DNA from 2 places in the Paenibacillus sp. CCS19 genome. Region 2 is predicted to be linked to the other one. Evidence: a T-box and tRNA genes for the amino acid it is inferred to sense, from the RefSeq annotation. Region 2 holds a T-box; the other holds one or more tRNA genes.
The links. A T-box is a leader RNA that pairs with one kind of tRNA and senses whether it is charged. The one in region 2 lies ahead of leuS (leucine--tRNA ligase), so its partner is inferred to be a tRNA-Leu.

Region 1 (4,242 bases), on a different contig from region 2:
ATCGCCGGTGCGCCGAACAAGCTCGGAGAGCTTGACGATAACCGCATTCTCTCGGAGTGAAGGCGTAGAGGATAGCAGCACAGCCGCTGTCTTCTTGCCCGATGGCCCAACATGGCCGATCGCGACACATTTCTCATGATCCACTAGATGCTTGCGCAGGATGCCGATTTGCTTGGAGATATGTGCGACGGAATAGACATCGTCCAGGAAAACATCATTAGAGACGAGTGGCACATTCAGCTCCGTTGCTACCTTAGGAATGACGGTCTTGAACGTCGTACGGCTATCGAGGAAAAATAACCCGCGCTCCTTGCACACCTGCAAGACGATGCGCATAACCCGCTCGTCGGCGGTTACCTTCGAGCCCATATGGTTGTTCATCCCGACGGCAAAGGGTACATTATCAATGGCGGCCTCGACCCGTTTCCTGATCTCATCGTCGGATAGGTCAGTCGTAATGGCGCCGGGGCCAAGCCATTCCTTCTTCCCGCGATTAGGCTCCATCGGCATGTGCACGATAACGTCATGACCAAGCTTATGCGCAGTCTCTGCATCAGCCTTCGTCGTCGGCATGAAAGGCATGACTGCGACGGTGAACGGAAAAGGCAGCTTCATCATCTCTGCCGTGCCCGTCATCCCATTGCCGAAATCATCGATGACAATCGCGATCCGTTTCGAAGCGGCATTCGACTCATTCGAAGCAGGTACAGGGTTAGGCTGTATTTGCGCCATTGTTGATGTATGGCTCGTAAGATTAGGAGCCGGCGCGAACGCCAACAATACGAATGTACCGATTGTTGCAAACGCAATACGCAGTTTTAGTCGCTTCCGCTTCTTAGTGGGCCGTTGTGGTGCATATCCTGCTTGAGGTACTGCCTTATCGCTTAACAATCGATTGCGAAATTTCATCATTAAGGCACCGCCTTCTGTCTCAAAGTAAGTTCATTGTGTGTGCCTTTCATGAGAAATATGTACTGACAGCAGGCTGTAAATCCAGGCTGCTATCCGCTTCGCACTTAGAAAACCTCGTCATGGCCTATTCGGGTCTACTGTCTGAAAATACAAAATTTTATTCGGTCGTTGACTTCACTTTATCGGACATGCTATATTAGTTTTCATCAGTTCATTTGTGCGGTCATGGCGGAATTGGCAGACGCGCTAGATTCAGGTTCTAGTGGTGTAACAACCGTGGAGGTTCAAGTCCTCTTGACCGCACCATCTATAAGAGGTTCCAGCGCATGAGCTGGAACTTTTTTTATTACCTTAGGAGGTGGATCGCTGATGGAATGCCGTATCGGATGTGCTGCTTGCTGCATTGCCATAACGATCAGTTCTCCAATTCCAGGAATGCCGAGCGGCAAGCCCGCTGGCGTACCTTGCGTTCAATTAACAGCGGATAACAAGTGCAAGCTGTTCGGCAAACCCGAACGCCCTGCCGTTTGCGGCGGATTCACCGCGGCGGAGTATACGTGCGGAGAGACGAACGAAGAGGCGTTCAGCATCCTTCGCATGCTGGAGGAATGGACGAAGCCGTCTTCTGCGTCGGATAATAAATAAACTGTCCCAATAACGTGTATGCGACACGGCTGGACTGGTTCATTAGATAGCAAATGGAAACGAAAATGATTTTTGAACAAAGAAACAGCTTATTCGACAATGTGGTCAACCTCCCACTAGGCCGAATAAGCTGTTTCTTTTTAACTCAACGATTCTCGCTCTTGAAGAACGCCAGCACTTCATACCAGCTGTTAACGCGGATGAAGCCGGTTTCGTCTCGGTTGTGCGGTGCGGTGAACAATAGTCCTTGGCCGCGGAATCCTCGGAAATTTCTCGAGTTGTCGTCGATTAAGTAATCAGCGTTAATGATGCTTTTGTCCCCGCAGAACACATAATTCATCGGCGAGATGAAAGAAAAATGCTCGCGCAGCCATTCATACTTCCCATGGAACGAGGTCGGATGCTCCATTGCTGCTGTCGTAATATAAATCTCATAATCCTTGCTCAGCTCACGGATCACTTCTTGGCTTCCTTCTACAACGCTTAAGTCACGGAAGAAATTGTCCTCGTCAATAATAGCCGTAATTTCGGCGGCCATATGCGGCCGTAAGTTCCGAAGTCTCGTCCCTTGCAGTTCCTCAATCGTCAATGAATCCTGAAACTTGTGATTGAATAGGCGTAGATGCTTCGACGAGAAATCAGCCATCACTTCGTCCATGTCGATCGCGATTTTTTTCATTTCTATCACCTCATATCTCTATGTATGGTTTGTTGCCCTCTCCACAGGACCGGCCAACCGATGCCATCTCCTATTCTATCTAAAAATACGAATAAATGTAATAGCCCGAAATTAACGTTGACTTATATTGCTGATCAGTGATATGATCTTCCTTGTGGACATCAACAAATTGCGGTCATGGCGGAATTGGCAGACGCGCTAGATTCAGGTTCTAGTGGTGTAACAACCGTGGAGGTTCAAGTCCTCTTGACCGCACCATCTTTGCATAACAGTGACAAGCTCATGAATTGCTGACTCAGCAAATCGTGAGCTTTTTTAGATGTTCACCTATTTATTTTGGATATAATCAAAAAGAAAAGCCGTTCAGCAGCCGGGTGTTCCGGACCGCTTGAACGGCTTTCGCGATTAATGCTTCTTACGGAAATTCACGATGAAGAACATAGCCAGTACGAGTACGATCAGCAGCGAGCCTGTCGTAATGGCATCTTTCGTGCTGCCTTGGTTAACATTCGTAACCGTATTGCCGCCGAAGCCGCCAGGTCCGCCAAAACCGCCGCCGAAGTTTGCACCATCTGGTGGCGCCATACCGCCGAATTCGCCGCCAAAACCGCCCTGCATGCCTTGCCCGCCATCTTGCGGGAATTGCCCTTCCTGAGGGAATTGTCCGCCTTGTCCGCCTTGTCCGCCATCCGGCGGAGCTTGGCCATCCATACCGCCATTGCCGGCGTTTGGCGCTGCTTGACTATTCTGGTCGGTCGTGTCCGCGTCCACTGCGACAGTCTGAATATTCAGTCCGCTATTGTTCGCGTCTAATGAAGCGGTTGTGATTGTTGGCGAATTGCTGACATCCGCTTGCGCTGCCTTGAGGTTCTGCGCCCCATCACCGCCTTGTGCGGCAGGCGCATTGCCCTGTGCATTGTTACCGTCTTGCGCATTGTTGCCTTCTTGCACCGCTGCATTATTAGCCCCATTCGCAGCCATGTTGTTGCCTCCCCTTCTGCCTCCTCCGAAGCCGCCGAAGCCGCCGCCATTGCCTGAACCATCGCCGGACGACTTAATCGTGCCGTCCAGCTGTCCTTGCACATTCGCAACTCGGCTCGACGTGAACGTCAGCAGCGACTGTACACCTTGCTCGAACTGCTCATAGGTGTAGAACGCAGTAGGGTCCGCTTTCACTTCGTCAGCGATCAGCTCCTGCAGCTGCTTCACACGCGCTTGGAACGTTTCGTCATTCAAATAGTTGTCGATCATGCTTTGAATCATCTCATGGTATTGAGCCTTGTATGTTTCGTTGCTCAATAGCTTCGCGACAAGCGGTCGTTCTTCTACGCTGCCATCGGTAGGCTCATCGATCATATTGGAGGTGTTGCTGCTCTCTCCTCCGCCTCCACCGCCGCCTCCGAACATGCCGCCAAGTCCGCTGAACGCCATGTTGTAATCCCACGGAAGAATGGAGAATATCCCGTTATTCTCGTACAAATAGTAGTTTTGCTTATTGCCGCCAATGTAGCTGTCGGTATTGACCGTCACAGCATTTAGCGCGATATAGCCGAGCGCGTCCTCGACGTCGATGACGCTCTCGATATCCGTACCCTCATTGAGCTTTTTGATCATATCGACGAGCACATTGCCATTCGATTTTTCCGATTTGCGCTCAAGACCCGGGTAGTCCGTTTCTTCATCGCCTCGGTAGATCAGATCACTGCCGTTGCCCATGATGCCTTTATACAGCGCGCCGTAGGAATTGCCGAAGTTGCGATTCAGGTAGGACTCGCCGACCTGCTCGACAGCCAAGTACAGCCCTCTAAGCTCACCGTTTACGTAGACATTGACGTAAGAGTATTCAGGTGTGGGCAATCCCATCGACTTCGCAAGCTCATACGTGAGAAACTCCCGCATATACGTTGCATCGCTGTAGTTGTTGTTTAGATTGATCTTCGAGATGCCTTGCAGCGTCTGACTCGAAATATATTCATCGAACGACAGCTTGAAGCTGTAACGGTCCG
Region 2 (4,242 bases):
GCGCAGATAATACCAGCAGCTGCCCGCCCATTGCGGCATCGTGTTCGTCTCGCGGCGAGCTTTCATGCCCGTCTCTGGATCGATCGTCTCGACCCACTCCGTTACGTTCGCCAGTGGAGATTCGCCCGTACCCGACGGCTTGATCGCATCGACATCAGGCAGCAGCAGCGGCAGCTCCGATTCCGGAACCGGCTTCATCGTGCCGTCTTCGAGATGCAGAATCGGGATTGGCTCGCCCCAGTAGCGCTGACGGCTGAACAGCCAGTCTCTCAGGCGGTATGTCGTTTTGCCTTTACCTTTACCCTCTTGCTCCAGATGAGCGATCATCTTCGCGATTGCTTCTTCATTGCCCAATCCGTTCAAGAAGCCCGAGTTCACATGCTCGCCTTCGCCCGTATAAGCTTCCGCTTGCACGTCTCCGCCTTGGATAACCTCGAGGATATTCAGGTTGAACTGCTTCGCGAATTCCCAGTCGCGCGTATCGTGGCCTGGTACAGCCATAATTGCGCCAGTGCCGTAGCCAGCCAATACGTAATCAGCGATCCAGATTGGCAGCTTCTCGCCATTTACGGGGTTAACCGCATAAGCGCCCGTGAATACGCCTGTTTTCTCCTTCGCAAGGTCCGTACGCTCGAGATCGCTCTTACGTGCAGCTACCTCTTGGTAAGCCTCTACAGCCGCCTTCTGCTCAGCCGTCGTAATCTGTGCGACGAGCTCATGCTCTGGCGCCAGTACGCAGTACGTTGCGCCGAACAACGTGTCAGGACGCGTCGTGAATACGACCAGCGACTCGCTGCTGCCGTCAATCGCGAACGTTACTTCCGCACCTGTCGACTTGCCGATCCAGTTGCGCTGCATTTCTTTAATGCTTTCCGTCCAATCCAGCTCTTCGAGATCCTCGAGCAGACGTTCAGCGTATTCCGTAATTTTCAGTACCCACTGACGCATCGGCTTGCGGACGACCGGATGGCCGCCGCGCTCGCTCTTGCCGTCTATAACTTCTTCGTTCGCAAGAACGGTTCCGAGCGCTTCGCACCAGTTGACTGGCACTTCGGCTACATATGCAAGTCCTTTATTGTACAGTTGGATGAAAATCCACTGCGTCCATTTGTAATAGTCCGGATCCGTCGTGCTGAATTCGCGATCCCAATCGTACGAGAAACCAAGGGATTTGATCTGACGGCGGAAGTTGTTGATATTCTTGACCGTAATTTCACGAGGATGCTCGCCCGTATCGAGTGCGTGCTGCTCCGCAGGAAGGCCGAACGCATCCCAGCCCATTGGATGAAGCACGTTATAACCGCGCATCCGTTTGTAACGGGAAACGATATCCGTTGCCGTGTAACCTTCCGGGTGACCGACGTGGAGGCCGGCGCCTGAAGGATAAGGGAACATATCCAGCGCATAAAACTTCGGTTTATTCGGTTCTTCTTGAGTAGCAAACGTCTTGTTCGCATCCCAATAACGCTGCCACTTCGGCTCAATGACAAGCGGGTTATAGCCCTGCTGATTCTGATTGTCTTGACTCATAACGAAACTTCTCCCTTCGAAACTATCATGCATGCACAAAAAACCTCTCGCCCCAGCGTATAACGCTAGGGACGAGAGGTTGTTATTCCCGTGGTACCACCCTAGTTAGCGCGGACGTGCTTCGTCCAATCGCTCACTCAATGCCCATAACGCGGGCGATTCGTCACTATGTAACAGGAAGCCCTGCTCCATCGTGCGGCTCCGAGGCGAGATTCTTCACACGTTCGCACCGGCTTGCACCTACCGCCGGCTCTCTGCAGCGTACGACTGCGAATACTGCTCCTCATCAAGGCCTTACATATATAAAAAGATTATAGGAGAAGCCGCAGATGATGTCAACCAATGCAATGATACACCGTCGCACTTCCGCACTTATAGGTGCCGCATGAATAAAAAAGACCCATTTGCGGCAAACTGTTACGTATGACCGTTCATCATGTGAAGCCGATTATCCCACAAAAAAATCAGCTGAATGATTGACAGCAGCTATAATATCAAGCTATTCTATCGTGTAGACCTTATATAGACAGGTGGTATGTGAAATGTCATTCAATCCGGTTATTATCGACATTGCGGACTCCGGGGATTACAACAACAAAGAAAAGATCTACCAGCTCATCGTAACGCTCGATGACAAATCGCGCACCCGCTTCTTCCTGAAGAAGGATCCGGAATGGCAGTTGGTCGACGTCGCTCGCTTATTGAACATTCCGTGCCCTGTATGCCGCAAAGATTACTACTGCAGCTGTATGAAACGTCATCTGCCTAGACTCGAAGAGCAGTTCAAGGCGAAGATTGACAGCTACGCAGACCGCCTCAAATTTATTGGATAAGAATGAAGTAACGAATGCGACAAGCCCCGGCATCATTGAAGCGTCTCTTCCGTTCGGAAGATCGACGACTCAGGGATGCTGGGGCTTTTTGCTATAAAACGCGCTGAGCCATATACGGCGCAGCGCGTTTTATTTGCGGTGAAAAATATAAGTCCGTTACTTCTTATAAGCCGCGAAGAATAGACGTTCTGCTTCCTTAGGAGCCTCACCTGATAGCGGCTTGGTGCTGAAGTCCGCATAACGCTCCACTCGCGCGAATCCAACGCGCAGCAGCGAAGATACGAGCCAGTTCGTATCGTACGCCCGCTCTACATGTGTTCTTCGATGCGAACGAACCGACCGGACGGGTCCTGCGCGTCGCGTGCGAAGATCGTAAGCGAATGCTCGATCTCGTCCAGCGTTGGATCGAGCTCGCATGTCCATATGTACGCCACATCCCGCTCATCAAGCGTGAAAGGCTGCTGCTCGGCATAACGCTGCAGCTGTGACGGCGGAAGCACATCGAATAAGAATACACCGCCAGAGCGCAGTCCTTGGAACGTCGCGCGGAATGCCGCCTCCACGTCTTCTTCCTCGGTTAAATAGTTCAAACAATCGCAGAACGAGATAACCGTGTCCACCTGCTCCGGCAGCTCCCACTCCCGCATATCCTGCTGCAGCCAGCGGATCGAACCGCTGCCAAGGCCTCCAGCGCGCTGCGGCGCTTCATCCCATTTGCCGCGGCCAATCGTCAGCATATCCGCCGACAGATCGATCGCATAGACGTGAAAGCCCGACTTGGCTAGCGGAATCGATAAATTGCCCGTTCCACAGCCGAGATCGACGACCGAACGCGGCATTTCCACGTCCAGTGACCAGATCGTTCTCGCGAAGCGAAGCCAGTCTGCATATGGCATATTCTCCATAAGCCGATCGTAGACGGCAGCAAACTGTCGGTAAGACGCCATCATTGCGCCGGTCCTTTCGCCTCATCGGCTGCGCTGTCTGCGGAAGGCTTCGCAATGAGCTTCGTCCAGTTGCCTTCCTGCTCGACCAAACCTTCGCGCATCAGCTTGCCCAATGCACGCTTGAATGCGGATTTGCTAATGCCGAACCGCTGCTTCACCAGATCTGCCGGCGTCTCGTCCGAATAAGGCATTGCGCCGTTCGGGCGTTCCTTCAGGAAGGCAAGCACTCGGTCCGCATCCTCCAGCATTCCGACTTCCTTCCGTTCAACGAGCGACAGATTGACGCGTCCATCCTCACGAACGAACGTCACGCGAGCCTTCACGCGTTCACCTAGTCGGAGCGTCCGGTTGCGCTCGGAAGCCGGAATCATGCCGAATGCGCCGAATCCCAGCACGCCGCCGTCCAACAGGACGAACGAGCCCATCTGCAGCGTCTTCGTGACCCAGCCTTCGATCCAGCGGTTACGCCAGTCCGATGGCGCACGGAACACTTTGGTCATGAAGTCATCTTCGCCTGCAAGCTTAGCAATGAGCCGGCCCTGCTTATCGTTGTGCAGCACAACGAATACTTCGTCGCCAATGATCGGACGGAAGTCCTTATTCTCTGGAAGCTCCGAGAGCGGCAGCAGCAGCTGACGGCCAAGGCCGATCTCGAGGAAGCAGCCGAGCCGCGGATGAATATCCGCTACGCGAAGTCTTGCCATTTCGCCCAATGTAATGAGCGGCTTGCGCATCGTCGCCGAAATACGGTCATCCGTATCATAATAGATGAACACTTCAACGTCATCGCCCGGCTTTATTTTCTGACCAACGATCTCACTGTAATGGAGCAGCACATCCTGCGTCCCATCCGTTACGAAGAAGCCGTAGGGCGACACTTCACGTGCCACCCGCAGTCGAACAATCGTACCGGCGATCATGCGAACTCCACA

Region 1: it has a tRNA-Leu gene. The T-box ahead of leuS (leucine--tRNA ligase) is inferred to sense a tRNA for this amino acid. The anticodon was not compared.

The regions. Positions count from the first base shown of each region.
Region 1 covers NZ_BTCK01000004.1:206,277-210,518, forward strand. The annotation lists gene SBI19_RS05605 (N-acetylmuramoyl-L-alanine amidase family protein) at 1-60, shown strand, start outside; gene SBI19_RS05610 (divergent polysaccharide deacetylase family protein) at 1-732, opposite strand, end outside; tRNA gene SBI19_RS05615 (tRNA-Leu) at 1,132-1,218, shown strand; gene SBI19_RS05620 (YkgJ family cysteine cluster protein) at 1,282-1,557, shown strand; gene SBI19_RS05625 (5' nucleotidase, NT5C type) at 1,703-2,236, opposite strand; tRNA gene SBI19_RS05630 (tRNA-Leu) at 2,408-2,494, shown strand; gene SBI19_RS05635 (CotH kinase family protein) at 2,642-4,242, opposite strand, start outside.
Region 2 covers NZ_BTCK01000037.1:11,406-15,647, reverse strand. The annotation lists gene leuS (leucine--tRNA ligase) at 1-1,530, opposite strand, end outside; T-box leader at 1,595-1,829, opposite strand; gene SBI19_RS21765 (hypothetical protein) at 2,073-2,363, shown strand; partial or broken gene SBI19_RS21760 (class I SAM-dependent DNA methyltransferase) at 2,520-3,310, opposite strand; gene SBI19_RS21755 (CvfB family protein) at 3,310-4,230, opposite strand; gene rsfS (ribosome silencing factor) at 4,227-4,242, opposite strand, start outside.